One region of the Cupriavidus sp. BIC8F genome, then DNA from elsewhere that is predicted to be linked to it. Evidence: predicted binding sites of a transcription regulator. Region 1 holds the regulator's gene; each other region holds the start of a gene.
What was found. Region 1 encodes LexA, which represses DNA repair genes until DNA is damaged. Its sites were predicted from a motif close to ACTGTATNNNNATACAGT; they were not measured.

Region 1 (10,031 bases):
AGGACGATGCCTTCGATGATGTTGGCGACGTCCTCGCACTTGTCGGTGATCGTCTCGAGCTGTTCGTAGATGGCCTTCAGCTTGATCAGGCGCTTGACGTCGGTCTCGTCGCGGAACAGCTTGGACATCGCCGAGCGCATCACGCGGTCGGCTTCCGACTCAAGCTGGTCGATCTGCTGGGCGGTCTTCAGGATGGTGCTGGCGTTGCCCATGTCCTCGAGCAGGCCCACCGCGATCTTGACCTGGTCGCAGCACTGCACGCAGATGGCCGCCAGGCGCAGCGCCTCGTCGGTCAGGTTGGTCACGTCGTACAGCGAGATGGTCTCGGCCACGTCTTCCATCAGGTCCAGGATGTCGTCCATGGTCGTGATGAGCTTGTGGATCTCGTCGCGGTCCAGCGGCGTGATGAAGGTCTTGTGCAGCAGGTCGATGGTGTCGTGCGTAATCCGGTCGGCCTTCTTTTCGGTGGCCTGGACGCGGCGCGCATGGGCCTCGGCGTTGGGCAAGTCGTTGACCAGTGCCTGGAGCTCATGGGCGGCGGTCACCGCGCAGTCGGCGTGCTGGTTGAAATATTCGAAGAACTTGCCCTCCGTGGGCATGAATCGGCCGAACATGGAATGTTCCTTGTGGCAGCGTGGTAACGCTGCTGATTGTGTTGCAGGATTGAGCGGGCGCGTTGCATGACAGTCGCGGGTGGCGACTGTCATCAAAGCGCAATATTTTACAGGGTTACAGGGACATTGCCCGCGAATTTGGCGCAAACAAGACGGCGCCGCACAGACTATTGCAGGCTGGCTTGACTTCGTCAGGTGTCGTTGTCGAAGAAAGCCGGGCCGCCGCTGAAGTTGTCGAACTTCGTGAACTGGCCCAGGAAGGTCAGGCGCACCGTGCCGATCGGGCCGTTACGCTGCTTGCCGATAATGATCTCGGCCGTGCCCTTGTCCTGGGAGTCCGCGTTATAGACTTCGTCGCGGTAGATGAACAGGATCACGTCGGCATCCTGTTCGATAGCGCCGGACTCGCGCAGGTCGGACATCACCGGACGCTTGTTGGGGCGCTGTTCCAGGCTTCGGTTCAGCTGCGACAGTGCAATCACCGGGCAGTTGAGTTCCTTGGCCAGGCCCTTGAGCGAACGGGAAATTTCGGAAATTTCCGTGGCGCGGTTCTCGCCGCCGCCGGAACCTGACATCAGCTGGAGGTAATCGATGATGATCAGGCCAAGCTGCCCGCACTGGCGCGCCAGGCGCCGCGAACGGGCACGCAGCTCCATCGGGTTCAGCGCCGGCGTTTCGTCGATGAACAGCTGGGTGTCGTTCATGCGCTGGATCGCATGCGTCAGCCGCGGCCAGTCTTCATCCAGCAGGCGGCCCGTGCGCAGCCGGTGCTGGTCGAGGCGGCCTACCGAGCCGAGCATACGCATGGCCAGCTGGGTGCCCGCCATTTCCATCGAGAACACTGCCACCGGCAGGCCCTGCTCCACCGCCACGTGCTCACCGATGTTCAGCGAGAACGCCGTCTTGCCCATCGACGGGCGGCCGGCCACGATGACCAGGTCGCCCGGCTGCATGCCGCTGGTCATCTTGTCCAGGTCGATGAAGCCGGTCGGGACGCCGGTGACGTCGGTGGTGGAATCGCGGTGATACAGCTCGTCGATGCGCTCGACCACCTGGGTCAGCAGCGGCTGGATTTCCTGGAAACCCTTCTGGCCGCGCGAGCCTTCTTCGGCAATCGCAAAGACCTTGGACTCCGCCTCATCCAGCAGCTCGCGCACCTCGCGGCCCTTGGGCGCGAACGCGGCCGAGGCGATATCGTCTGCCGCCGTCACCAGCTTGCGCAGCACCGAGCGCTCACGCACGATCTCCGCGTAGCGGCGGATATTGGCCGCGCTGGGCGTGTTCTGCGCCAGCGAATTCAGGTACGCCAGGCCGCCCACCTCCTCGGCCTTGCCGGCGACCTGCAGCATCTCATAGACCGTGATCACGTCGGCCGGCTTGGTGGCCGAGATCAGCCGGGCGATGCTCTGGAAGATCATCCGGTGGTCAAAACGGTAGAAATCCGCCTCGGAGATGAAATCCGCAATGCGGTCCCAGGCGGCGTTGTCCAGCAGCAGGCCACCCAGCACCGATTGCTCGGCTTCGATGGAGTGCGGCGGGACCTTGAGGTTCTCGAGTTGGGGATCGGCGACAGGCGCGTTCATGGGGAGGGATTATACCGGCGCGTGGACGCACTTCGCCGTACATTTGGCGACGGGGCCCGCAAACACGAGCGAACAACAAAAAAGGCAGGAGCCAGGGCTCCTGCCTTTCTTGCTTGCAGTGCTTGCGGTGCTTCAGCCGGCGCAGCGCGCCGGCGAGGCGGCACGTCCTTAGACGCTCTCGCCCACGACCGACACGGTCACGTCGACCACGACGTCCGTGTGCAGCGCAACGCTGACCGGGTGGTCGCCCACCATCTTCAGCGGGCCATTCGGCATGCGAACCTGGGCCTTTTCCAGCTTGAAGCCTTGGCCAGCCAGGGCTTCAGCGATGTCGGCGTTGGTCACGGAACCGAACAGGCGGCCGTCCACACCCGACTTCTGGGTGATCTGCACGGTCAGGCCGTTCAGCTTCTCGCCTTCGGCTTGCGCGGCGGCCAGCTTCTCGGCAGCGGCCTTTTCCAGCTCGGCGCGCTTGACTTCGAATTCGGCGATCGCGGTTTGCGTAGCACGGCGGGCCTTCTTACCCGGGATCAGGAAGTTACGGGCGTAACCGTCCTTCACCTTGACGATGTCACCCAGGTTGCCCAGGTTGACGACTTTTTCCAGCAGAATAATTTGCATCGTATTCTCTCCTTAACGGACCTAGGGCCTGATCAGTTCTTGTGCAGGTCGGTGTACGGCATCAGCGCGAGGAAACGCGCACGCTTGATGGCCGTATCCAGCTGACGCTGATAGTGAGCCTTGGTACCGGTCAGGCGGGCCGGCGTGATCTTGCCGTTGTCGCCGATGAAGTCCTTCAGGGTGTCCAGATCCTTGTAGTCGATCTGTTCCACGCCAGCCACGGTGAAGCGGCAGAAGCGCTTACGCTTGAACAGCGGGTTCTGTTGCTGGAAGCGCTTCTTGTTCTTGTTGTCACGTTTGACGAATGCCATGATTCAATCCTTTTCGAATGCTTTACATCCAGTGATGTGAAAGACGAGAGCCTTGCTGTTGCGGTGCCTGCGGGCCAGGAATCCTTCGCAGTCGAGCAGCGTGCCGAGCGGTAACCGCTCCAGACGCTGGCCAACCTGTCCGATCCCCATCGCTGCGATTGCAAACTCGACCTGCCGCGGCGTTTGCGCCTCGACGGCCTCGCCGCTGTACTGCAGGATGCAGTTCACGACGGGGACCCCGGCCGGGGTATAGCGCAGGGCATCGCGTTCCGCCAGGGTGGCGGCAAGCCGAAGCTGGTTCAACGCGGAGCCTCTTGCTGGTTGCAATCCATGCTGCCGCGGCCGACGCTGTCAGCCATGGCGCGCACCGCAGTCCGCACTCAGGCGGCCTGGCCTTCGGTGGTCGTTTGCGCGGCCTTGCGGGCTTCTTCGCGCTGCACTTCCTTCATCATCGGCGAAGGTGCGGTCTCGGCCTTCTTGGTCTGCACGATCAGGTGGCGCAGGACGGCGTCGTTGAACTTGAACGCGTGTTCCAGTTCAGCCAGCGTTTCCTTGCCGCATTCGATGTTCAGGCAAACGTAGTGAGCCTTGGCCAGCTTCTGGATCATGTAAGCCATCTGGCGACGGCCCCAGTCTTCCACGCGGTGAACGTTGCCGTTCTGCGAGGTCACGAGCTGCTTGTAGCGCTCGATCATGGCCGGCACTTGCTCGCTCTGGTCCGGGTGGACGATGAAGACGATTTCGTAATGACGCATTGACGCTCCTTTTGGATTAGCCACCCGGGCGTCACGAGTCCGGTGTGGCAAGGTTGAATAGCTTTAAATTATAGCGCGCATGTCAGCAATTGCGCAAGCCGCTGTTTACACAGGCAAATCAGGCGTTGGCAAACAAAGTCTGCAGCCTTGCCGGATCCCGCGCCAGTCCTGCATCGGCTGCCAGCGCCAGGGCCAGCAGCACGCGCGCCTTATAGGGATTGAGGTCCGTTGCGGAAACAAAAGCCCCATCCGCCGGGCTGAGCTGGGGTGGAATCGCCACATGGCCGGCCCCGGTGCGGGAACTGCGCACCACGGCCACGCCCGCGGCAGCGGCATCGGCCAGCGCCTCGGCCAGCACCTCATGCACCGAGCCATTGCCGGCGGCAGCCACCACCAGTCCGGCAATGCCCGCGCGGACCAGCGCATCCACAGCTACCCTGCCCGGCTGGGCGTAGCTGGCCACGATCTCCACCATCGGCCACGCCGCCGGCATCGGCCCAATCACCCAGGCCGCGCGCGGCGCGCGCGCGAAGCGCACATAGTCATCCTGCACGAAACCCAGCGGCCCGCAGGCCGAGACAAAGGCATCCACCGCCGACGTGTGGGCCTTGGCCACATCCCGCGCAGCGTGGATCTGCTGGTTCAGTACCACCAGCACACCCTTGCCGCGCGCATCGGGATGAGCGGCCACGCGCACCGCATCCAGCAGATTCAGCGGGCCATCGGCCGACAGCGATGTCGACGGGCGCATTGCCGCCGTCATCACCACGGGCACCGGGCACGATTGCGTCAGGTGCAGCGCCATCGCGGTTTCTTCCAGCGTATCGGTGCCGTGCGTGATCACGATGCCGGCCACGTCGGGCTGCGCGGACCAGTGCTCAACCCGCGCCGCCAGCGTTTGCCAGAGCGTGAAGGTCATGTCCTTGCTGTCGACCTGGGCCACCTGCTCGGCTTCAATGCGGGCCGCCGACTGCAGCGCTGGCACCGCTGCCAGCAACGACGACACCGGCACGGTCGCCGCCTGGTAGCGTGCGCTGCTGGCGGAGTTGCCGGCCGCGCCAGCGATGGTGCCGCCGGTGGCCAGTACGATGATGCGAGGCAATTGGGTCATGGAGGCGTGCAAAGAATATGGGAAAACAGGAATGCCGATTGTAGCGGGCGCGCCCGGCCTCGCCGCGAGCCCGCGCTGGCGATCCACATTCCGTCCATGCGACACGCCCGAAAAATTCTGCTTGCGCTCAGGCCGATACTGTATAAAATCACAGCATACTGTTTAAACATACAGTGCCCGGCCAGCCGGATGCAGGATAAGGGATCGACCGACCCCTTACCCGGAATCCCCGCGGCCCTGCACGGAACGGCGATCCCATGGCGACCCTGACACCCCGGCAGCAGCAGATTTTCGATCTGATCCGCAACACGATCCGCCGCACCGGCTTTCCGCCCACGCGCGCCGAAATCGCCGCAGAGTTCGGCTTCTCCTCGCCCAATGCCGCAGAAGAACACCTGAGGGCGCTGGCACGCAAGGGCGTGATCGAACTGACCCCGGGCGCCTCACGCGGCATCCGCCTGAAGGTGGCACGCAGCGATTCGGAAATGCCCGACCAGTTTTCGTTGCCGATGGCCGGCGTGATGCAGCTGACGCTGCCGCTGGTGGGCCGCGTTGCCGCCGGCAGCCCGATACTTGCCGCCGAGCATATCGACCGCCAGTACCAGGTCGACGCCTCGGTCTTCGACGAACGCCCTGATTACCTGCTGCGTGTGCGCGGCCTGAGCATGCGCGATGCCGGCATCCTCGATGGCGACCTGCTGGCCGTGCGCCGCGCCAGCGAAGCCGCCAACGGCAAGATCGTGGTGGCGCGCCTGGGTGATGACGTGACCGTCAAGCGCCTGCAGCGACGCGGTGGCCATATCGAACTGATCGCAGAAAACCCGGACTTCACCAACATCATCGTGGAGCCTGGCGAGGAGTTCTCGCTGGAAGGCATCGCCGTCGGTCTGATCCGATCTTCCGGCTTCTAGCCGGGCACCGCAGGCAGCGAGCCTGCGCGGGCCCACCCGCTTCCATTGCTTTGCAGACGCCGCCCGGCTTGCCGGGTGTTGACCCCGCTTTGCCTAAAAGAGGTGCCACCATGCCGCAAATCCACCAAGTCGCCGCCCGTCACCCGGTCAAGCCCGTGCCGTTCCGCCAGAGCAAGGGCGTACGCGTCTACCAGGGTACGCAGCGCCGCACCATGGTCGGCAGCATGGCGGCGATCTGCCGCATGCTTGAACTCGAAGCCGCCGAAAAGCTGGCTGCCTGAACCCTGCGGGCGCAGCCCGCGTAGCCGTGGGCCCTGCCCTCAGCTACGCGCGCACGCCTTGGTTTCGGCTTCCAGCTCCTGCGGCGTCAGCTGCGGGAACCACGTATCGCTCTTGCGCAGTTCCAGTGCCGTACCATCCGGCTTCGCCGTCAGCGAAATCAGATAGGCGTATCGGTATTCACCGCCAGACGTGGCCTGGCCGATGCGGATCTCAGTCTGGTTCTTCGCCGGATAGTTGACGACCGCCGCGTCATCGCCCAGATTGTTGCGCAGGCATTTCGCAACATCGCCCATCATGGCGGGCGTGAACAAGCGCATGGGCGCACGCGCGCGAATGGCCTTTTCAGAAGTTCCGGTGGCGCACCCTGCCACCATGGCTGCCATCGCTACGCCAATCACTGCCGCTCGAACAGACATACCACCCCCGGGGAATGCAAAACGGCGCCCTCGCGAGGCGCCGTTCTGGAAAATGCTTTGGGGTGGCTGATGGGACTCGAACCCACGACGACAGGAATCACAATCCTGGACTCTACCAACTGAGCTACAGCCACCGTAGAGGTCATCAGCGCGTTACGTTGCTGATCGACGAAAACCAAGATTATACAAACAGTTTCCCGGGATGGCTAGTATCCCGCACAATTTTTTTTGAGATAAGAGCTCAGGTTCGGGACGGGCTCCACTTTGCCTCAAGCAGCACTGCCTGCTTGATGGCCTCGACGGTCTCGGCTTCGGTATCGAACTGCCCCAACAGGCGGCGCGACTTGCCATTCAGCACGGCTTCCTGCAACGCCTTGCCAGCGGCTTCCGAAGTGCCGGGGTGCCAGCAGTAGCGTGCCGTCCATTTGCCGTCCTGCAGTTGCTCGGCGACCCAGACCACCCTGAAGTCTTCATAGACAACACCGAACGGCGCTTCGTTTTCCACGTTTGCTTTTTCCACGCTGCTCCCCCTGCCGGCATCGGTCCGCATGCCATGCCTTGTCTCGCCTAGGGCAATGCGAGGGATCGTATCACGGCCGCCGACCAGGGCGCCCGGCTGGCCGGCACCTTCGCGCATGCCGTCGATCGTTCGCGGAAATATGCTGTGCACAGCCCCTACCTCTGCAGGGTTCATGCCGCAAATGCGCGAAGCGATACTTGTGCCTGAGGGACATTGACCCCCCTCGACCTTCCCGTCAGGCGGCCCGCCCCATCGGGCCGCCTGCCTCTTTTTGGCCACCCTGCCCTCTCATTGTCGTGGCGCCAGCACTTGGCGATGGAACCTCACGAGCGGATGCGAGCCCAATCGACATCATCGACACGTCAACGAACGCAGGGAACGGGAATGCAAATCAAGTGTAGATGGCCTGCGCGGATTCTTGCGCTGATGGCATTGGCGGCCTTGCTCGGCGGATGCGCTGCCGGCGGGGTCGACGGCAGGGAATCCAGCATCACGACATATGGCACGCTGGACGTAGGCATCAGCCATACGCGCTAGCCTGCCAGCGTGACCGATGGAACTCTTTGCAAAGCCGAGCGTCTAATCCCCTCGTCTGGCGCATGCAAAGCGAGCGCGCAAAAAAAGAGTCCGCAGCGCGGACTCTTAAATTTAGCGATCTCAAATGCCCTGAAGGCGGTTGCACTGTAACTGTCATGCCGGGAATGCACCATTCGGGTAAACGAAGAGCAACAAGCCTGGCGTAGCAGCAAACAACGCCGACGAAAAAAAGCCCGCCGAAGCGGGCTAATAATCAGTTGAAGAAAGCCCTGTATTCAAGGGCAGGCACAGTGTATGGAAGTGCCCTGCCTCAGCGAATTAGGGGAATCCCTTTCCTGGCGCCGGTTTCCGGGCGATCAGGAATTGCAAGTGCGGCGCGCGGTACCCCCGCGCAGCCATGCACATTTCCACGATTTTGAGTTAGAGCGCGGCCTCGGCAGTGCGCGCACGGCCCGCGCTCGCTTACGCGGCCAGTGGCTCTTGTGCCTGCGGCCGCAAGTGCGCGCGCGCCTCTTCGAACAATGCATCCACATCGGCACGCGTGCGTGCCGCATTCATGCGCTTGGCATCCGACAGTACGCGACGCCAGCCGCGCCCGCCCGCAATGCCACGATGCAGGCCAAGCATGTGGCGCGTGACCGCACCCATATATCCACCCCGCTCCACCAGGTCGCCGATATAGCGCTGCATCGCCAGCTCGACGTCGAGCCGCGACGGCGTCGGCGCACTCGAATCGCCATAGAAGCGCGCATCCATTTCGGCCAATACATAGGGCTGATGGTATGCCTCGCGACCGATCATCACGCCATCGACGTGCTCGAGGTGGGTCGCCATCTCGTCATAGCTGACGATGCCGCCGTTGATCAGGATTTCCAGGTCCGGAAACTCCTGCTTCAGCTGGTACGCCACCTCATAGCGCAGCGGCGGAATCTCACGGTTTTCTTTCGGGCTCAGGCCCTTCAGGATCGCATTGCGCGCGTGGACGATAAACGTGCCGCAACCCGCCTCGGCCACCCGGCCGACGAAATCACGAACGAAATCATAGTGCTCGATCTTGTCGATGCCGATGCGATGCTTGACGGTGACCGGGATGTCCACCGCATCGCGCATCGCCTTGACGCAGTCGGCCACCAGTTGCGGCTCTGCCATCAGGCAGGCGCCGAAGGCCCCGCGCTGCACGCGCTCGGACGGGCAGCCGCAGTTCAGGTTGACTTCCGCATAGCCCCACTGCTGGCCCAGCTTGGCCGCCATGGCAAGGTCGGCCGGCTCGCTGCCGCCCAACTGCAGAGCGACCGGGTGTTCGGCCGCATCGAAATCCAGATGGCGCGGGACGTCGCCATGCAGCAGCGCGCCGGTGGTCACCATCTCGGTGTACAGCCAGGTGTGGCGGCTGAGCTGGCGGTGGAACATGCGGCAATGGCGGTCGGTCCAGTCCATCATCGGGGCCACAGATATTCTGCGCGCCCTTATATTTCCTTGCTTCCCGCCTGTAGCCTCAGTTTCCGGGGTGCCGTGAGTACGTTCCATTTCCTGCCGATTCCGCCTATTTCGTCCTATTTTCCGTCCCAGGCGCTACGATTTAGCACCATCTCAACTCTTGTAGCACCGAGAATATGGGGACGATCACGCAGCGCGCGCGAAAGGACGGAAGTATAGGGTACACCGCGCAGGTTCGCCTGAAGCAAGGCGGCACCGTCGTGTTCAACATGGCGCACCTGAGCTCGGTCTTCTCGATCGCCCAGAGCTCGCCGAGCTGGACGAGCTGATGAAGTACTTTGGCCTGATCCGGGCAAAGCGAAAAGACAGCATGCCATGCAGGCCATCACTGCGTTCGCCATCTTCTCGACCCGCCGGCTCGACGAAATAACCCGTAGGCTGGCAGCGGCAAGCCTGCAGCGCTATACCCATCTTCGGCACACTGGCGACCGCTTCGTCGACTGGAAATGGCTGGAAATTGTGGCACCGGCTAGCGAGGATTCTGGCGCCGCCGAACAATAGGCCATGCAGGGGTAGCCACCCTGAAGAAAATGACCGATGGCGATTCCGTTCAGCGCGCTATGTCGCGGTAGGAATGCCCATTACTGAGCACCCCCCGCACAGATCCCGGCGTGCGCGATTCGCGCACCGGGCTCCTGCCTCGGGTGTTTGGCGGTGAACCGCACAACCGGCCAAGGATGAAGGACCCGGGCTGGAGGCAACCAGTCCCTTTCCAGCCTTTTCATCAAGGCCCACGTTGTCCCGTCTTTCTGGCTGCGGCGCCGTAGCGCTCGCCGCCATAGGTCGGTTACGTGTGCCCGGAAGGTCCGAAGGGCTGGGGTATTTGTCGGCACGGCGTGGTAGTTAAAGTACCCTTGCACCACACGCCGCAGC
Region 2 (10,031 bases), 2.1 Mb from region 1:
GAGCGGATCGGCCAGCCAGTGCTGCGCGTGACCGAGAAGCTGCGCGCGATCGTCGCCAGCGAGGAACTGGCCACGCGCCTGAATATCGCGCCGGGGGAGCCGCTGCTGCATATCCTGCGCACCGGCTATACCCATGGCGACAAGCCGGTCGAACTGACCGACGCCTACTGCCTGAACGACTTCTACGAGCTCAAGCAGTAGCGGCCGGCCACAGGCGGCTCGACCGGGGGCGGGGTCGGGTCTTCCTCTGGCGGCAACGGCAAGTTCGGAGGCACGCCCGGCGGCGCGGGCTCTTCGTCCGGGGGCACGGTATGGCGCGGCTGCAAGCGCGCACCGGCGTAGGGGTTCAGCGAGGCGGGCATGCGGGGTCTCCGTGGCCGGGTTTCCTCCTCATTGAAGCAAACCCGGCCGGTGCGCGCCAGTATTGATGCCGACCCTGCTCAGGCGTGTTGCCGGCGCACGAAGAACAGCGCAGCGCCCACCGCCATCAGCACGCTGCCAAAGAAGCGGTTCTGCCAGCGCACCGCGCGCGCATTGCGGAACAGCCCCTGCATGCGCGAAGCCAGCAGCGCATAGCCATGCATCACCACCAGGTCCACGCAGCACATGGTGGCGGCCAGGATCGCCAGCTGCAGCGCCAGCGGCCGGTTGGGATCGATGAACTGCGGCAGCACCGCGACCATGAAGATGATGCCCTTGGGGTTGGTCACGTTGGTCAGCAGGCCGGTGGCAAAGCGCCGGCGCCGGCTCATCACCGCCACGCGCACGGGGGCGGCGCTGCCACCCTGGTCCGCCCCGCTCTCCATCTTCGCGCGCCATTGCTGCACGCCGAGGTAGATCAGGTACAGCGCGCCAATCGTCTTGACCACCATGAAGGCCTGCTCCGAGGCCAGCAGCAGCGCGCCCAGGCCGCCGCCCGCCACCAGCAGCACGATCACCAGCCCGGCCTGCAGGCCGAAGATGGTGGTGGTGGTCCTGCGCAGCCCGTACGAGAGCCCATGGCTCATCGACAGCACCGCGCCCGACCCCGGCGACACGGCGATCACCCAGCACGCGGCGAAATAAGCCAACCACACTTCCCAACGCATCCCAACTCTCCTTTGACGACAACCATGCCGGGGCCACGCTCCCGCAGCCACGGCACAAACAATCTTTCCTGCGGCGCGGCGCGTCAGAACGGGTGGAAGCCGCCCAGGAACTGCTCCACCTGCTCGGCCTGGCGCGCGTCGCGCGCGGCATCGCCCGATTCCAGCACCACCGCCTGATACGCGCGCGTACCCACGGCCACCAGGCGCGCCGTCAGCCGGCGCGGCGACTGGTCCTGCGGCGACACGCCGCTGGCCTGCACTTCCACGCCGGCAAGCGGGCGGCCCGGACGGTCAGCACTCATCACCGTGACGGGCCGCGCGCGCGGCTCGCCCGACGGCGTGCCAAGGTTGGCCAGCAGGCCGGCCTGCATCGCCGCCAGCGCCTCGCGCCGCAGCGCTTCGTCATCGGCGGGCAGCGTCACCACGCCCACGGCAAAGAGCGTATCGTCGACGCGCGCGGCTTCCATGGTCATCGGCAGCTTGCGCCCGGCAATGGTCACGTCGCGCGCGGCGCTGGTGGGCTTGCCCGGATAGAGCGCGGCATAGGCGCCCTCGCCGGACTGGATGGTGCGCCAGTCATAGCGCGGCGAACAGGCGCACAGGGCGAATGCCAGCACGGCGGCACAGCACAGCAGCGGCCGGCGGACAGCGGCAGGAAAGCTCGGCGGGGGCGGCACAAGACGCATCGGGAATCCATGGGGGGACGGCGCGCGCAGGCTGCGGGCGGAAACCGGTATTATCCCGAAAGCGGCGCGCCAGTGCTTGCCGCGCCGCTCCCACTCCCCCTGCCCCCACGTTCCTGCCATGCCTGCCGCCCGCATCGCCCGTCACGCCTTTGCCATCACCAGCCTGCGCTGGGTGGCCGCGAGCGCGTTGCTGGCAGCCGCGGCCGGCATGCCCGCAGCCGCCGCCAGCCCCGCCCACCTGCCGCCGGCCACCGACCTGGGCGCCCACGGCACCGAGGCCGCGCGCCGCGGCGAGCCGCTGGTGGTGCTGGTGTCGATGCCGGGCTGCAGCTATTGCGATGCCGTGCGCCGCAACTACCTGGGCCCGCAGGCCGCCGCCGGCGAGATTGCCGTGCGCGAGCTCGACATGACCGCCGACACCCCGCTGCGCGATGCCGACGGCAGCCTGACCACCGCGCGCGCGTGGGCGCGGGCGCACCAGGTGCGGGTGGCGCCCACGGTGCTGTTCCTGGACCGCCAGGGCCGCGCCGCCGCCGGCCCGCTGCGCGGCATGCAGCCGGATTTCTACGGGGCCTACCTGGAACAGGCGCTGGACCAGGCACGCGCCGCCATCGCCACCCGGCGCTGAATGGATGGGGGCGCTTGCGGCAGATTGCCGCAGCCCGGCCCCGCGCAGCGCGCGAACGCCCGCGGCATTAGAATGTCCCATTGCTCACCGAACCTGCCTGACCCGGATTCCATGACCACTGCTGCCCCTGCCACCAAATCCTCCCGCAAGCCCTGGCCCATCGTCGTTGCCGTGGTCGTGCTCGCGCTGCTGGGCTGGTTCGGCTATCGCGCACTGTCGCCGGCCAATACGGCGCCGGCGGCCACCTTCACGCTGCTGTCGGGCGAGAAGGTCAGCACCGCCGACCTCAAGGGCAAGGTCTACATGATCAACTTCTGGGCCACCAGCTGCGCCACCTGCGTCAAGGAAATGCCGGACATGGTCCGCACCTATGAGCAGTTCAAGGGCAAGGGGCTGGAATTCGTCGCCGTGGCGATGAACTACGACCCGCCCATGTATGTGATGAACTACGCCAAGACGCGCGGCCTGCCGTTCAAGGTGGCGATGGATTCCGACGGCGCCGCGGCCAAGGCCTTCGGCAATGTGCAGCTGACGCCGACCACCTTCGTGGTCGACAAGGACGGCCGCATCCTGAAGCGCTATGTGGGCGAGCCCGAGTGGGATGCCCTGCACAAGCTGCTGGATGGCGCGCTGGCAAAGTCCGCGTAACGCTGTCGCTGCCAACCACCGGGAAAAGGTGCTCATCGAGCACCTTTTTTGTTTTCATGTCCCGATCGCCCGTCGGCTGGTTGCGCTGAAACCCTGTATGGATATACAGTTGGCGCCAGCCTTTTTTGAGATTTCCGAGCCTTCCCCGAGCCCTCCCTGTGACTTTGGACCTAGCCCCCGCCGCCGACCTCGCTGCCCCTGAAGCCGATGACGTCCCCGCCTACCTGTCCCGGCTCAACCCGGAGCAGCGTGCCGCGGTGGAACACGGCAGCGACGCGCCGCTGCTGATCATCGCCGGCGCCGGCTCGGGCAAGACCAATACGCTGGCGCACCGCGTCGCGCACCTGGTGCTGGCCGGCGCCGATCCGCGCCGCATCCTGCTGCTGACGTTCTCGCGCCGCGCCGCGGCCGAGATGGGACGGCGCGTCGAGCGCATCGTCGACCAGGCGCTGGGCACCCAGACCGGCGCGGGGCGCGCGGCGCTGCAGTGGTCCGGCACCTACCACGCCATCGGCGCGCGCCTGCTGCGCGAATACGCCGAGACCCTGGGCCTGTCGCCCGCCTTCACCATCAGCGACCGCGGCGATGCCGCCGACCTGATGCACGTGGTGCGCCACGACCTGGGCCTGTCGGAGACCGCCAGCCGCTTCCCGAAGAAGGAAACCTGCCTGGCGATCTACTCGCGCGTGGTCAACACCCAGGCGCCACTGGAAGACGTGCTCAGGCAGCAGTTCCCGCGCTACGCGATGTGGGCCGATGCGCTGCGCACCCTGTTCGCCGGCTATGTCGAGGCCAAGCAGAAGCAGCATGTGCTGGACTATGACGACCTGCTGCTGTACTGGGCGCAGGCCATGGCCGAGCCCACCATCGCACAGGACATGGGCGCGCGCTTCGACCATGTGCTGGTCGACGAATACCAGGACACCAATGCGCTGCAGGCGTCGATCCTGCTGGCCATGCGACCGGACGGCCGCGGCCTGACCGTGGTGGGCGACGACGCGCAGTCGATCTATGCCTTCCGCGGCGCCACCGTGCGCAATATCCTGGACTTCCCTGCGCAGTTCACGCCGGCCGCGCAGCAGGTCACGCTGTCGCAGAACTACCGCTCGACGCAGCCGATCCTGCAGGCCGCCAACGCCGTGATCGGGCTGGCGGCCGAGCGCTATACCAAGGACCTGTGGTCCGAGCGCGCCTCGGCCGAAAAGCCCGGCGTGATCGTGGTCAACGATGAGGCCGACCAGGCCCGCTACGTGGTCGAGCAGGTGCTGGCGCGGCGCGAGGCCGGCCTGACGCTGATGGCACAGGCGGTGCTGTTCCGCGCCGCCGACCACAGCGCGCAGGTAGAGATCGAGCTGGCCCGGCGCAATATCCCGTTCGTGAAGTTCGGCGGGCTGAAATTCCTGGAGTCGACCCACGTCAAGGACGTGCTGGCGGTGGTGCGCTGGCTGGAAAACCCGCGCGACCGCATGGCGGGCTTCCGCACGCTGCAGCTGCTGCCCGGCATCGGCCCCAAGACCGCGGCGCGCGTGCTCGATGCGATGGCGCTGGCCACCGAGCCCTTGTTCTCGCTGGAGGAATTCGAGCCGCCGCCGGCCGCGGCGCCCGCCTGGGCCGATCTGCTGGCGCTGGCGCGAGCGCTGATGGCGCCCACCTCGCCATGGCCTTCGGAGTTCGAGCAAGTGCTGGCCTGGTATGCGCCGCACCTGGAGCGCCTGCACGACGATGCCGCCGCGCGCCAGGCCGACCTGCAGCAGCTGGAGCGCATCGCCGCCACCTACGGCGCGCGCGAGCGCTTCCTGACCGAGCTCACGCTGGACCCGCCCAGCGCCTCCAGCGACGAATCCGGCGTGCCCTCGCGCGACGAGGACTACCTGATCCTGTCGACCATCCATTCGGCCAAGGGGCAGGAGTGGAAGGCAGTGTATGTGTTGAACGCAGTGGACGGGTGCATGCCGAGCGATCTGGCGACGGGCACGACCGAGGAGATCGAGGAAGAGCGGCGGCTGCTGTATGTGGCGATGACGCGGGCCAAGGACCATCTGGATATCGTGGTGCCGCAACGCTTCTACGTGCACCAGCAGGTGGGCTTCGGCGACCGGCATGTGTATGCGTCACGCACGCGGTTCCTGCCGAATCGCGTGATGCCGAACTTCCATAGCCGGGCCTGGCCGCCGCCGCCGATGCCGGGGGAAGGGAAGGCAAAGCCGGCGCTGGCGCCGGTGGATCTGGCTGGTCGGATGCGGAATATGTGGCGGTGAGATGCGGGACTTGCCCAGGCGTCCACTATGCCGCCGGTTCGCTCTCCCGCGAAGCGGGAAAGGGGAGAAAACAAGCGGCGGCCTGAGGCCATCGCCGCTCGCAAGCCTCTGTGTCAGGCCATCTTTTCCAGCAACAACCCCTTCAGGTACTCACCTTCCGGGAACGCCGCCAGCATCGGATGATCCGTGCCCGCCGACAGCCGGCGCAGGATGCGCGCATCCGCACGCGCATCGGTCACCGCGCCCGCCACGATCTTCTGGAACAGCTCCATGCTGATCGCGCCCGAGCACGAGTAGGTGAACAGCAGCCCGCCCGGGCGCAGCAGCTGCATGCCGACCAGGTTGATTTCCTTGTAGGCGCGCGCGGCGCGGTCGATATGCTGCGCCGACGGGGCAAACTTGGGCGGGTCCAGCACGATCAGGTCGAACTGGCGGCCCTCGGCGCGGAATTCACGCAGGGTCTTGAACACGTCGGCATCGAGCCAGGTGGCGCGCTCGGGTTCGAAGCCGTTGAGCGTGACATTGCCCGCCGCGATCTTCAGCGCCTCGCCAGACGAATCGATCGAGGTCACCGAGGTGGCGCCGCCGCGCAGCGCCGCCAGCGAGAAGCCGCCGGTATAGCAGAAGCAGTTCAGCACCTCGCGCCCGGCGGCCAGGTCGCCCACCAGCTTGCGGTTGTCGCGCTGGTCGACATAGAAGCCGGTCTTGTGGCCGTTGCGCACGTCGACGTAGTAGCGCACGCCGTGCTCGGTGACCGACAGCGCCGGATCCGGCTCGGCGCCGGCCAGCACGCCCGTCACCAGCTCCAGGCCTTCGCGCTGGCGCACGGCGGCGTCGGAACGCTCATAGACGTTGGGGCAGCCGGTCTCCTTGACCAGCGCTTGCACGATCGCGGTCTTCCAGTGCTCCACGCCGGCCGAATTGAACTGGCACACCAGCTGACCCTTTTCACCATTGCCGTAGTAGTCGACGATCAGGCCAGGCAGCCGGTCGGATTCACCGAAGATCAGCCGCACCGCGTCGCTGTCCTTCACCCACTGGCGCCGGTAGGCAATGGCCGCGGCTACGCGGCGCTTGAACAGGGCGTGGTCGACCGGCTCGTTTTCATCGAAGGTCCACGCGCGCGCGCGGATCTGCGACTCGGGGCTGTAGGCGGCCTTGGCCAGGAAGCGGCCATCGGCGGCGCGCACGATCACGGTCGCGCCCGGCTCGCAGCGCCCTTCGGTCGTGGCAATGCCGGTGGCGTAGATCCACGGGTGGCGGCGCAGCAGGGATTTTTCCTTGCCGGGTTTCAGGGTGATGGTGTTCATGTTGGTATGGGGAAACTGCAGGCCACCAGCAATTGAAACTGGCGCGAACGCATCAAGGCGGCTCCCCTCTCCCGCGCGCGGGAGAGGGGAGAAAACAATGCGGGAAAGATGCCTTAGAGGACGACCTTCACCATCGGATGCGAAGTCAGCGCCCGATACAAATCATCGAGCTGCTCGCGGCTGGTAACCCATACCGTCACGGTCAGGCCCAGGTAGTTGCCGCCGCTCGAGGGACGCATTTCCATCTTGCCGGCGTGGAAGTCGGGATCGAATCCCTGCACCAGCTCTACGATGGCCTCGGCAAAGCCGTCCTGCATCGCGCCCATCACCTTGATGGGGAAGTGGCTGGGATACTCGATCAGCGATTGCTCCGGCGGGATATCGCCCGGCTTGTTGCCGCTGCCTTGGTTGTCGGTTGTCATGTCGGATTCTCCGGCACGAAACCGGCGCGCCGCATGGCGCGCCGGCTTGCGCGCATTCCATTCAGGTCACTTGCGCTTGAACCACAGGCGGATGGTGTCCCACAGGCGGCCGAAGAAGCCGGCCTCGGGCACTTCTTCCAGCGCCACCACCGGGAACTCCGCCACTTTGTTGGTGCCGTCCATCAGCTTGACCATGCCCACCTGCTGGCCCGCCGAGATCGGCGCGATCAGCAGTTCCTGGCGCTCCAGCACCGGCTTGAGGCGCCCGCCGGTGCCCTTGGGCACGGTGACGAAGGTCTCGTTCTGCACGCCGATCTTGACCGTGCCGCTCTTGCCCTTGTAGATGTCCGGCGTGGCCAGCACCTGGCCCTTGTCGTACAGGCGCAGCGTGTCGAAGAACTGGAAGCCGTAGTTGAGGATCTTCAGGCTTTCCTGGGTGCGCACCTGTTCGGTGGTGGTGCCGATCACGATCGAGATCAGGCGGCGCGAGCCGTCCGGCACGTTGGCCAGCGGCCGCTTGGCCGACGAGATCAGGCAGTAGCCGGCGGACTTGGTGTGGCCGGTCTTGACGCCGTCAACGGTCGGGTCGATGTACAGCAGGCGGTTGCGGTTGGGCTGCCTGATCTTGTTATAGGTGAACTCCTTCTGCGAGTACATGGCGTAGTACTCGGGGAAGTCCTTGATCAGGCGCGTGGTCAGCGTCGCCAGGTCCACCGCGGTGGTGTAGTGGTTCGGGTCGGGAATGCCGTCGGTGTTGGTGAAGTGGGTGTTCTTCATGCCCATGCGCTGGGCTTCGCGGTTCATCATCGCGACAAAGCCCTCTTCCGAGCCGCCCACGGCTTCGGCCAGCGCCAGCGCGGCGTCGTTGCCCGACTGCACGATCAGGCCCAGCAGCAGGTCCTGCACGGTGACCGGCTTGTTGGGCTCGATGAACATGCGCGACTCATCGCTTTTGACCTTGAGCACCAGGCTGGTCGGCACCACGGACTGGTCCAGCGTCAGGCGCTTTTCCTTGAGTGCCTCGAACGCCAGGTAAGCGGTCATCAGCTTGGTCAGCGAGGCCGGTTCGATGCGCGCGTCGGCGTTCTGCGACGCCAGGGCCTGGCCGCTGGTCACGTCATACAGCATCCACGACTTGGCCGCGACCTGCGGCATCGGCACGCCCTGCGCCAGGACGGCGGCAGGCGCGGCGGCCAGCACGACGGCGGCGGCGATGGCGGCGGGGGCAAAAGCGGACGAAAGGCGTGTCGTGGCTCTATTCAGCATGTTTCAGTTTCCGACAGTAAAAAGGTTGCGCGGGAATGGTTCGGGGGTGGCGGCGCGCCGGCCTCACCGGTCCCACGCATTGACGACAAGCTGCTTGATCAGGTGCAGCTTGCGGTGAAAGAAATGGTCGGCGCCGGGGATCACGATCACCGGCAGCTCCTGCGGGCGGGCCCAGTCGAACACGCTGGCCAGCGGCACGGTGTCGTCCTGTTCGCCATGGATCACGATGGTATCGGCCGGGACCTCGGCCACCTGCCAGCGGCTGGCGGCGGTGCCCACCAGCACCAGGCGCTGCGCGGGCGTGCCGGCCTCGGCCAGACGGCGTGCCACGTGGGTGGTGACGAAGCTGCCGAACGAGAACCCGCCCATGGCCAGCGGCAGCGTTGCGGCCTGTGCCGACCACGCGGTCTGCTGGCGCATCCAGGCCACCACGGCCAGCAAGTCGTCCTGCTCGGCGATGCCGTTGTCATGCTCGCCGGCGCTGCCGCCCACGCCGCGGAAGTTGGGGCGCACCGTGGCGTAGCCCAGCTGCACGAAGCTGCGCGCCAGCGTCTGCGCGACCTTGTTGTCCTTGGTGCCGCCGAACAGCGGATGCGGATGCGCCACCAGCGCCAGGCCGCGCGGCTCACCTTGCGGCAGGTCTACCGAGAGATCGATCGCACCGGCGGGACCGGCAATGGAAAGTACCTGGGTATGCGCGTTCATGATGGCGGTCAGGATGGCGGTGAAGCAAGCGCCCGGCGGCAAGCCCGGGCAAAAATGAAAAAACCGTCCGGCTGGCGGGCGGCGGGGCAATACAGCAAAGCGGCAAAACAGGTAAACAACAAGCCGGCATGCGCCGGCCTCGGTTCGTTCAGCGGTCCACCATCAGCCGTTCGACAGGCTTGCCCTTCATCAGGTGGCTGTCGATGATTTCGTCGATGTCGTGCTCATCGACAAAGGTGTACCAGATGGCCTCGGGGTAGACCACCAGCACCGGGCCGAGTTCACAACGGTTCAGGCAGCCTGCCTTGTTGATGCGCACCCGGCCTTCGCCGCCGGCGATGCCCAGTTCCTTGCAACGCTTCTTGGCGTATTCCTGCATCGCCTGGGCGTTGTGGTTGGCGCAGCAGTTCTCACCGGCCTCGCGCTGGTTCAGGCAGAAGAAGACGTGATGCTGATAGTAGCTGCTCATGCGTACGGTGTGAGAAGGCGGCCCCGGACGGCGGCACGGCCCGGACGGCATTGAACGGAAGCTCGGAATTATACGGTGTCGCGGCGGCATGGCCGCGATGGCGGCGCCCTGGCACGGCCGTGAAAGTTGCCGCCGGCCCCCAGCGGGTGGCGCCTCGCGCACCTGCGATGCCTCCGGCATTCCGAAACCCCGGAGCCGCACCGTCCGGATTTCCGGAATCCCGGAGGCCGCGCGCCCCTGCCAGGCCGGCGTTTCCTTGTGAATCAACCAGTTAGCAATGCCGGTTTGACTGGCACGGCGGTTGCAAATTCCTGCCCCTGAACGCGCCGCAACCGTGACGGCGCGCGGCCCGCGCAGCCCCGCCCGGGTACGGTCAACACCGAGGACGACATCATGAGAAAACCCTTCTACAAGATCCTGTACGTGCAGGTCCTGTTCGCCATCTTCGTCGGCATCCTGCTCGGCCACTACTGGCCCGACACCGGCGTGGCCATGAAGCCGCTGGGCGATGGCTTTATCAAGCTGATCAAGATGATCATCGGGCCGATCAT
Region 3 (10,031 bases), 1.9 Mb from region 1:
TTTAGTCAGGCATGCGTAATCCATCCTGATAAGCCTGGCAAAGATGACATGGTGAAACGCCGCATCGCATCTTGCGAGCACCGCAGCGGACAGCATGCTCTTCAGCCATTCGAATGCGCGAGCCGCGGTCCAGGCAAGCCCGTACGCGCCGGCTAGCATAACCGCGGAACCGGTAGCCCGATGCGCGGCATTCATCGACAGCGCGTTGGTGGCTTGTCGCAGCAGGTAGGGAACGAGTGTCGAAAGTCCGGCCACGAATGCCACAAAAAGCGTGGCACCGATGAAATGCATTGGCAATGCCTGGTATCTACTGGCCGTGATCCGGTAGGCAATGAGCCAATCCTTGAACAATTGAGCAATGAACTGCATCGCTTCTTCCTCGAGGAATTCTCGGTCTGAGCACGTCGGCGTCGTTGGCCGAGTCAACGAGAATTGTTTCTTCTGCCCCGCGCTTGCCGGCCATGCAGTCAAACTCCGCGGTCAAGCCCGCGCATAAACATTTCCACGGAATAGAGGCGTGCTCTAAGGCTGATCCCGGAACAAGCGGTTATCGATCCGTTCAAGGGATAGTAGGAAGCGAATCGAACAAATCTACGTGGAAAGATCTGAAAACTAAGTGTGAAATTTCTGCTCTTCGGAGCCCCGGATGGACTTCGTGAAGGGCAATATTTACGGTCGCTCAGAATCGATGCTGCAGTTGCTGCGGCTGTCTATGTGGGGGAGGGAAGAATGACCCAAGGGGGTCGCGATCCTGGTTGCGCCGGGCCCGAGGCCAGCCGAGGTATTCCGGCTCTCGCTGCGTTGCGGCCGCCCATCTCTAACTCTGCTGCACTTCCGGTTCAGTGATATTCAGGCGGTGCAATGGGATCGCTTCGCGCTGATGAAGCGGGTGGATGTGGGGCGGTTGCTTCTTTACCGGAGAGTTCGACGTTGTCATGACCAGGGAAGAATGGCCAGCGCGGATAGTCGTGGGTGCCGCAGAAGAATGTCTGTCGTTAGCGGGGAGGCGTGTTGGCTACGACTTGCAAGCTCTTGGTGGGGGCGCACGCCGCTTCAGGCCACCAAGAGGCATATTAGGCACCCCGGCGTGGCGTGAAAGGCTTGGCAGGCTGTTGCGGGCAGAAGGCGTTATTTCGGACAAGAACCGGAGTCCGCTGAGGGCAAGTGTCTCGCGGCTTGCCCCTGAGAGGCTGATTAGCTCTCCAGGGAAGAACGCAGTCCCATGTCGCGGTTGCCACAGGAAATCGCCTGCCACAAGACCTCCGTGCATGACCGCATCCTCAGCAATTCCCCAAAGAAAAAAGCCGCGAACCCATACGGGATCGCGGCTTTTTAAATAGATGGTGGCGAATCAGGGACTCGAACCCCGGACCTGCGGATTATGATTCCGTCGCTCTAACCGACTGAGCTAATTCGCCAACGAAGACTGAGATTATACCTGGGCTTTCGAGGCTGTCAACACCTTCCTGCGAAGATTTTGCATGAAGGGCCGGTGCATAAAAAAACGGCAGGCCGGATGGCCTGCCGTTTCCGTTAGTGCCGGACGACCGCTCAGTCGTTGGCGTAGATGTTCACGTCCTTGGTCTCGCGGATGAACAGCGCGCCGATCACGAAGGTGATGGCTGCGATGATGATCGGGTACCAGAGGCCGTAGTAGATGTTGCCGTTCTGGGCGACCAGCGCGAACGAGATGGTGGGCAGCAGGCCGCCGAACCAGCCGTTGCCGATATGGTAGGGCAGCGACATCGAGGTGTAGCGGATGCGGGTCGGGAACAGTTCCACCAGCATGGCGGCGATCGGGCCGTAGACCATGGTGACGTAGATCACCAGGATGGTCAGCAGCACCAGCACCATGATGGTGTTCATCTGTGCCGGGTCCGCCTTGGTCGGGTAGCCGGCGGCGGCCATGGAGTCCGCCACTTGCTTCTTGAAGCTGGCAATCTGCTTCTTGCTGGCGTCGTCGAAGCTGTGGCCGGCGGGGACCAGGCTGGCGTTGAAGGAGGGGATCTCCGTGTCGCCGATCTTTACCGTGGCGGTGGTGCCGGCGGGCGCGTCGACGACTTCATAGCTGGCCGATGCCTGGGCCAGGGTGCGCTTGACGATGTCGCACGAGCTGCGGAAGTCGATCTCGCGGGCGATCGGGCTGCCCTGGAAGGAGCACTGCTTCGGATCGGCGGTGACGACGATCTGTGCGCTTTGCTGGGCGCGCTCGAGCGAGGGGTTGGCGTAGTGGGTCAGGCCCTTGAAGATGGGGAAGTAGGTCAGCACTGCCAGCGCGCAACCGGCCATGATGATCCACTTGCGGCCGATCTTGTCGGACAGCGAACCGAAGAAGACGAAGAAGGGGGTGCCCAGCACCAGCGCGCCGGCGATCAGCAGGTTGGCGGTCTTGGCGTCGACCTTCAGCACCTGGGTGAGGAAGAACAGCGTGTAGAACTGGCCGGTGTACCACACCACCGCCTGCCCGGCGGTCAGGCCGACCAGCGCCAGGATCACGATCTTCAGGTTGCGCCACTGGCCGAAGGACTCGGTCAGCGGGGCCTTGGAGGTCTTGCCCTCTGCCTTCATGCGCTGGAACGCCGGGGATTCGCTCATCGACAGGCGGATATACACCGACACGCCCAGCAGCAGGATCGACACCAGGAACGGGATGCGCCAGCCCCAGGTCTCGAAGTCGGGCCCGGTCATTTCGCGGCACAGCAGGATCACGATCAGCGACAGGAACAGGCCCAGCGTGGCCGTGGTCTGGATCCACGAGGTATAGGCGCCGCGCTTGCCGTGCGGTGCGTGCTCGGCCACGTAGGTGGCGGCACCGCCGTACTCGCCGCCGAGCGCCAGGCCCTGCAGCATGCGCAGTGCGATCAGGATGATCGGCGCGGCCCAGCCGATGGTGGCATAGCCCGGCAGCAGGCCGACGATGAAGGTCGACAGGCCCATGAGCAGGATCGTCACCAGGAAGGTGTACTTGCGTCCGATCATGTCGCCCAGGCGGCCGAACACCAGCGCGCCGAACGGCCGCACGATAAAGCCGGCGGCGAATGCGAGCAGCGCGAAGATGAAGGCCGAGGTGGGATCCAGTCCGGCGAAGAACTGCTTTGCAATGATCGCCGCCAGCGAGCCGTAGAGATAAAAGTCGTACCACTCGAACACCGTGCCCAGCGATGAGGCAAAGATCACCTTGCGCTCTTCAGCTGTCATCGGTGCGTTCTGCGCGCCCCCTCCGGGCACCGCAACGTTTTGCACGTTTGCCATATTGTCTCCTCCGTCTGGAATGGATCTCGGGTGGGCGTGGCGCGGGAAAGACCGCGCGGCTGGCCGCTATGCCTGAGTTGCAGAGGATTGTGGGTGGCGAAACTTACTGCGTTCTGACAGACCCGGGCGCGGAATCGTCAAAGAATGTCGGGGTATACGCTAGCCGCCGGCGGGCGGCTGGATGCTGCGCTGCGGGGAGCGATGTGCTTGTGCGGCTGAATGGCGCGCTTTGCAGGGGTGCGGCTATGCAGCATCGGCGCCCGTGCCGCGCGACGCGCCCTGCGAAGGCGCCGGGGCGGGCGCGGCCAGGCTGTCGGTGCCGGCTTCGCCGTCGGCGCGGTTCATGCGCCAGGCGTAGAGCGCGGCCATCAGCACGTAGACCACCAGCGCGCCTTGCGCGCCGACCCAGAACGAGAACGGCCAGCCAAAGAAGTCGAAGCGCAGCTCGCGCGCAAACCATGCCACCACGAAGGTGACGGTGAACCAGATCGCGAGCAGGCCGCAGATCCAGCGCAGGTTGCGCCGCCAGGCCTGGCGCTGGCGGGCTTCGGCACTATCGGGGGCGGGGCTGTCGTTCATGCGGGCGGGAGGTAGTCGGGCCGGCGCAGCGTCACGCGGAAATGCGCGCCGGCCAGCCGTGGCGATTGCTGGTAGACATGGTCGGAGATCTGGACGTCGCCGCCGTGCTGCTGCACGATCTCGCGCACGATGGCCAGGCCCAGGCCGCTGCCTTCGGTATTGGTGCCGAGCACGCGGTAGAAGCGCTCCATCACGCGCTCGCGCTCGGCCGGCGCAATGCCCGGGCCAGTGTCTTCCACATCCAGGTAGGCGAACGGCTCGAAGGCATCGGCGCTGACGCGCACGGTGGCATGCCCGCCGCGCGGCGTGTAGCGGATGGCGTTGTCGAGCAGGTTGTTCAGCATCTCGGTCAGCATCAGGCGGTTGCCCTGCACCATCACAGGATGGTCGTCCGCATCCAGTCCCAGGTCGATGTCGCGCGCCCAGGCCTGCGGCAGCCAGTCCTTGATCACCTCGCGCGCGAGCGCCGCCAGGTCCAGCGCCGCCATGCCGCCGGTGCCCGCCAGGTTTTCCATGCGCGCCAGCGACAGCAGCTGCGTGACCAGGTGCGCGGTGCGCTCAGAGCTGCCGGCGATCTGCGCCAGCGAGCGCCGCAGCTCTTCCGGCGACTGCTCGCGCTGCGCCAGTTCGGCCTGCATGCGCAGGCCCGCCAGCGGTGTCTTCATCTGGTGCGCGGCATCGGCGATAAAGCGCTTCTGCGTCTGCACCGACTGGTCCAGGCGCGCCAGCAGGTCGTTGAACGAACCCACCAGCGGCGTGATTTCCTGCGGCGCAGCGCGTTCGTCGATCGGGCTGGTGTCGCCGGGGTTGCGCGCGCGGATGCGCTGCTGGATCGCGGTCAGCGGCGCCAGCCCGCGCGACAGCCCGAACCACACCAGCACCACCGCCAGCGGCAGGATCACGAACTGCGGCAGGATCACGCCCTTGATGATCTCGTTGGCCAGGCGCGCGCGCTTGTCCAGGGTCTCGGCCACCTGCACCAGCACCGGCTGAGTGCCGCTGACCTGCTTCAGGTCGATATAGGTGTAGGCCACGCGCACGTCGTTGCCGGCCACGTGGTCATCGCGCAGGGACACCAGGCCCGCATGGCCCTGGTCTTCCTCGGACGGCAGCGGCAGGTCGTGGTCGCCGGCGATGTACTCGCCGCGCTTGCCGACCACCTGGTAATAGATGTTGTCGGTCTCGTCCGCGCGCAGGATCTCGCGCGCCGACAGCGGCAGCTGCAGCGTGATGCGCCCGTTGACCTCGCGCACCTGCTGCGACAGCACGATGGCGCTGGCTTCCAGCGCGCGGTCGAAGGGCCCGTTGGCGATCGACTTGGCCACCAGGTAGGTCACCGCGATGCTCATCGGCCAGAGCAGCAGCAGCGGCGCCAGCATCCAGTCGAGGATCTCGCCGAACAATGAGCGCGGCGACGGATGCGCGGTGCTTTCCTCCAGGTGCGGCAGCGCGTCGGCCAGGTCCTGGTCGGCGGCGTCCGGGGCCGGGGCGGCGGAAGGAGGGGGTGGCGCGGCGCGGGGCGCGCGCCGCCAGGGCAGTCGCAGCAGGCTCATCTCGGCGGTTTGCGCTCAGGTCGGTCGCTTGGCCTGCGGTGGCGTCGGGCGGGGATCAGTGGTGCGTGGCCACCGCCGGCTGGAATTTCTCCAGGCAGTAGCCCAGCCCGCGCACGGTGGCGATGCGGATGCCGCCGACTTCGATCTTCTTGCGCAGCCGATGCACGTAGACCTCGATGGCGTTGTTGCTGACTTCCTCGCCCCACTCGCACAGGTGGTCCACCAGCTGCTCTTTCGATACCAGGCGGCCGCTGCGTGTCAGCAGGATCTCCAGCAATCCGATCTCGCGCGCGGACAGGTCCAGCATCTGGTCGTTGAGATAGGCGATGCGCCCGACCTGGTCGTAGGCCAGCGGCCCGTGCCGCATCAGCGTGGCGCCCCCGCCGGCGCCGCGCCGCACCAGCGCGCGCACGCGCGCTTCAAGCTCGGACAGGGCAAAGGGCTTGGCCATATAGTCGTCGGCGCCCAGGTCCAGGCCCTTGACGCGCTCGTCGACGCTGTCGGCGGCGGTCAGGATCAGCACCGGCAGCATGGCGCCGCGCGCGCGCAGGCGCTTGAGCACTTCCAGCCCGGACATGCGCGGCAGGCCCAGATCCAGGATCAGCAGGTCGAAGGTCTGGGTCGACAGCGCGGAATCGGCTTCCAGGCCGTTGGTGACGTGGTCGACGGCATAGCCCGAGTGGCGTAGCGAGCGCGTCAGGCCGTCGGCCAGCACGTCGTCATCTTCGGCGATCAGAATGCGCATGGTTGTCTCCACCCTGGCCGGCATAGCCGGCGCCGGCGGAATGGGGCGCGATGGGGCTTGCCAAGCATACTGTTTTTTTATACAGTACCCGCACGTTCCGCTGGGGCCGCCCGGGGAGACCCCCTGGAGAGCGGCCGCGCAGACAGCCGGGCCGGCACTGGCGCCGGAAAATGCCGGTGCCGCGCCACATGCGGCCTATTTATACACCATTGATTCAAGGACGACCATGGACGACAAGAAGGCAGGTGCCGGCGTGAGCGCCGAGAAGCAGAAGGCGCTTGCCGCCGCGCTCTCCCAGATCGAGAAGCAGTTCGGCAAGGGCTCGATCATGCGCCTGGGCGACGGCGAGGTCGAAAAGGACATCCAGGTGGTATCCACCGGTTCGCTCGGCCTGGACATCGCGCTTGGCGTCGGCGGCCTGCCGCGTGGCCGCGTGGTCGAGATCTATGGTCCGGAATCGTCGGGCAAGACCACGCTGACGCTGCAGGTCGTGGCCGAGATGCAGAAGCTGGGCGGCACCTGCGCCTTTATCGACGCCGAGCACGCGCTGGACGTCAGCTACGCCAACAAGCTGGGCGTCAATGTCGGCGACCTGCTGATCTCGCAGCCGGACACCGGCGAACAGGCGCTGGAAATCACCGACGCGCTGGTGCGCTCGGGCTCGATCGACCTGATCGTGATCGACTCGGTGGCGGCGCTGGTGCCCAAGGCCGAAATCGAAGGCGAAATGGGCGACTCGCTGCCGGGCCTGCAGGCCCGCCTGATGAGCCAGGCGCTGCGCAAGCTGACCGGCACTATCAAGCGCACCAACTGCCTGGTGATCTTCATCAACCAGATCCGCATGAAGATCGGCGTGATGTTCGGCTCGCCGGAAACCACCACCGGCGGCAACGCGCTGAAGTTCTACGCCTCGGTGCGCCTGGATATCCGCCGCATCGGCTCGATCAAGAAGGGCGACGACGTGATCGGCAACGAGACCAAGGTCAAGGTGGTCAAGAACAAGGTGTCGCCGCCGTTCCGCGAAGCCTTCTTCGATATCCTGTACGGCCAGGGCATCTCGCGCCAGGGCGAGATCATCGACCTGGGCGTGGACGCCAAGATCGTTGAAAAATCCGGCGCCTGGTACAGCTACAACGGCGACAAGATCGGCCAGGGCAAGGACAACGCGCGCGAATACCTGCGCGAGAACCCGGACATTGCCGACGAGATTGAAAACAAGGTGCGCGCGGCGCTGGGCGTGGTGGCCATGAACCCCACGGCGGCTGCCACGGCGGTAGCGGTCGAAGACTGACCGCGCCAGCGGCCATTGCGCCATCCGGAAGGCCGGGGCATCGCCGATGCCCCGGCCTTTTTGCTTGGCGCGGCCCCCCCATCCACAGAATCCGGTAACCCATGGCAACCCGTCCCCCGCTTTCGCTGAAGGCCCGCGCCGTCGGCTACCTGTCGCGCCGCGAGCACAGCCGTGCCGAGCTGGCGCGCAAGCTGGCGCCGCATGCCGAGTCGGCCGAGCAGCTGGAGCAGTTGCTGGACGCGCTGGAGCGCGAGAACTGGCTGTCGAACCAGCGCTTTGCCGACAGCCTTGTGCACCGCCGCGGCGCCCGCTACGGCACCGCGCGCGTGATGCAGGAAGCCAAGACCCACAAGCTCGGCAGCGAGCAGCTGGGTGATCTGCAGGAGCGGCTGCGCGCCACGGAAGTAGAGCGCGCCCGTGAGGTCTGGCGCAAGCGCTTTGGCACACCACCCGACACGCCCGAGGCGCGGGCCAAGCAGATCCGCTTCATGGTGGCGCGCGGGTTTTCGCGTTCGGTCGTCAGCAAGATCATCCAGGGTGCGGACGAAGACTACGGCGACGAGGGTTAAGTACCGGCGTATGGCGCATGCGCCATTTTTCACCCGGAGTACCTGCACTGTTATCAGGGTGTATTCGCTGCATTGCGTCATCTCGGGGCTGGACTGGGGACGATCTTGTTGCCACCGCTGAGCCCGTGTCACTGGTGCGTTGCGGCAAGGCGCGATGCCATGGCGGGGTGCCATGGTCGGCCGACAATCCTGCCGCGACAGTTGCTGCGCAAGGATGTTCCCGGCCAACGCAGCGCGGCATGTTAAACTCCCCGGGTTATTCGGTGCTCCGGCACCGCCGTTCCCCAGCCCCCCGTATTTCCAGCCTGGCCATGCCTCTGTCCCAGCCCGTCAACCGCTCCCAGCGTCACCGTCGCGCCATTACGGCCGAGGCGTACCAGAGAGAGGACGGCTTGTGGGACATCGAGGTGCGCCTGACCGACACCAAACCTCGCGACATCGAACTGGCCGGCGACCGCGTCCGCCCGGTGGGCCAGCCCCTGCACGACCTGTGGCTGCGCGTCACGATCAATGAGGAAATGACGGTGCTGGATGCCGAGGCCTGCTCGGACTGGGTGCCGTATCCGGCTCATTGCGACACGATTGGCCCGGCTTACCGCAAGCTGATCGGCCTGAACCTGCGCAAGGGCTTTCGCAAGGCCGTGCGCGAGCGCCTGGGCGGCATGCACGGTTGCTCGCACCTGACCGAGGCCGCCGGCGTGCTGCCCAGCACGGCGATCCAGGCCTTTGCCGGTGAAGTCATCAATATCCGCGACAACGGCGAGGACGACCCGAATCCGGAGCCGCCCTATCAGTTGAACGGCTGCCACGCCCTGCGTTTCGATGGCGAGGTGGTTCGTCAGTTTTACCCGCGCTGGTATGGTCACCAGCCGACGCCCAAGGTACGGGCCGAGGCAGCACCTGCCGTCGCATCTGCGCCTCAGGCGCCAGCCGCGGCCAATGGCGACCGCGGCGAACACGGCAACGACGCTGTCCCGGCCGAGCGGCCGACCGGCACCTCCGGCTGATTCTCAGGATTGGCCAGCCTGACGAGAGAGTTCGTCTTCTTTCAGATTCTTCCCTTCTACCTTTTACGCCTACCCGAAAGGAAACACGCATGAATATCCATGAGTATCAAGGCAAGGAAATCCTGCGCAAATACAATGTGCCGGTTCCGCGCGGCATCCCCGCGTTCTCGGTTGACGAGGCCCTGAAGGCCGCAGAAACGCTCGGCGGCCCGGTGTGGGTCGTCAAGGCCCAGATTCATGCGGGTGGCCGCGGCAAGGGCGGCGGCGTGAAGGTTGCCAAGAGCATCGACGACGTCAAGACCTACGCCTCGAACATCCTGGGCATGCAACTGGTCACGCACCAGACCGGCCCGGAAGGCAAGAAGGTCAACCGCCTGCTGATCGAAGAAGGCGCCGACATCAAGAAGGAACTGTACGTTTCGCTGGTGGTGGACCGTGTTTCGCAGAAGGTCGCGCTGATGGCCTCGAGCGAAGGCGGCATGGACATCGAGGAAGTCGCTGCCCACAGCCCGGAAAAGATCCACACCCTGATCATCGAGCCGTCGGTCGGCCTGACCGACGCTGAAGCCGACGACATCGCCCGCAAGATCGGCGTGCCCGACGCGAGCGTGGCGCAAGCCCGCCAGGCCCTGCAAGGCCTGTACAAGGCGTTCTATGAAACCGACGCTTCGCTGGCTGAAATCAACCCGCTGATCCTGACCGGCGACGGCAAGGTCATCGCGCTGGACGCCAAGTTCAACTTCGACTCGAACGCGCTGTTCCGTCACCCGGAAATCGTCGCCTACCGCGACCTGGATGAAGAAGACGCCAACGAAATCGAAGCCTCGAAGTTCGACCTGGCCTACATCTCGCTGGACGGCAACATCGGCTGCCTGGTGAACGGCGCCGGCCTGGCCATGGCCACCATGGACACCATCAAGCTGTTCGGCGGCGAGCCGGCCAACTTCCTCGACGTGGGCGGCGGTGCCACCACCGAGAAGGTGACCGAAGCCTTCAAGCTGATGCTGAGCAACCCGAACGTGGAGGCCATCCTGG

Region 2: the regulator LexA is predicted to act here: its motif matches at 3,143-3,160, upstream of RS901_RS07805 (ATP-dependent helicase).
Region 3: the regulator LexA is predicted to act here: its motif matches at 6,198-6,215, upstream of recA (recombinase RecA).

What each region holds. Positions count from the first base shown of each region.
Region 1 covers NZ_CP136094.1:3,864,987-3,875,017, forward strand. The annotation lists gene RS901_RS18010 (DUF47 domain-containing protein) at 1-614, opposite strand, end outside; gene RS901_RS18015 (replicative DNA helicase) at 806-2,197, opposite strand; gene rplI (50S ribosomal protein L9) at 2,366-2,818, opposite strand; gene rpsR (30S ribosomal protein S18) at 2,851-3,129, opposite strand; gene priB (primosomal replication protein N) at 3,133-3,432, opposite strand; gene rpsF (30S ribosomal protein S6) at 3,510-3,884, opposite strand; gene RS901_RS18040 (asparaginase) at 4,003-4,995, opposite strand; gene lexA (transcriptional repressor LexA) at 5,253-5,906, shown strand; gene RS901_RS18050 (hypothetical protein) at 6,017-6,187, shown strand; gene RS901_RS18055 (hypothetical protein) at 6,227-6,571, opposite strand; tRNA gene RS901_RS18060 (tRNA-His) at 6,663-6,738, opposite strand; gene RS901_RS18065 (hypothetical protein) at 6,846-7,154, opposite strand; gene dusA (tRNA dihydrouridine(20/20a) synthase DusA) at 8,124-9,188, opposite strand; gene RS901_RS18075 (hypothetical protein) at 9,474-9,659, shown strand; gene RS901_RS18080 (reverse transcriptase domain-containing protein) at 9,740-10,031, opposite strand, start outside.
Region 2 covers NZ_CP136094.1:1,659,948-1,669,978, reverse strand. The annotation lists gene RS901_RS07835 (GntR family transcriptional regulator) at 1-201, shown strand, start outside; gene RS901_RS07830 (hypothetical protein) at 183-362, opposite strand; gene RS901_RS07825 (LysE family transporter) at 441-1,088, opposite strand; gene RS901_RS07820 (hypothetical protein) at 1,172-1,774, opposite strand; gene RS901_RS07815 (thioredoxin family protein) at 1,893-2,402, shown strand; gene RS901_RS07810 (TlpA disulfide reductase family protein) at 2,514-3,050, shown strand; gene RS901_RS07805 (ATP-dependent helicase) at 3,209-5,308, shown strand; gene RS901_RS07800 (class I SAM-dependent rRNA methyltransferase) at 5,422-6,618, opposite strand; gene RS901_RS07795 (YbeD family protein) at 6,732-7,040, opposite strand; gene RS901_RS07790 (D-alanyl-D-alanine carboxypeptidase family protein) at 7,107-8,306, opposite strand; gene RS901_RS07785 (alpha/beta hydrolase) at 8,370-9,011, opposite strand; gene RS901_RS07780 ((2Fe-2S) ferredoxin domain-containing protein) at 9,160-9,480, opposite strand; gene RS901_RS07775 (dicarboxylate/amino acid:cation symporter) at 9,874-10,031, shown strand, end outside.
Region 3 covers NZ_CP136094.1:1,916,109-1,926,139, forward strand. The annotation lists gene RS901_RS09030 (ABC transporter ATP-binding protein) at 1-369, opposite strand, end outside; tRNA gene RS901_RS09035 (tRNA-Met) at 1,342-1,418, opposite strand; gene RS901_RS09040 (MFS transporter) at 1,552-3,252, opposite strand; gene RS901_RS09045 (DUF4212 domain-containing protein) at 3,496-3,831, opposite strand; gene RS901_RS09050 (sensor histidine kinase) at 3,828-5,384, opposite strand; gene RS901_RS09055 (response regulator transcription factor) at 5,440-6,129, opposite strand; gene recA (recombinase RecA) at 6,356-7,420, shown strand; gene recX (recombination regulator RecX) at 7,522-7,989, shown strand; gene RS901_RS09070 (DUF2889 domain-containing protein) at 8,301-8,996, shown strand; gene sucC (ADP-forming succinate--CoA ligase subunit beta) at 9,086-10,031, shown strand, end outside.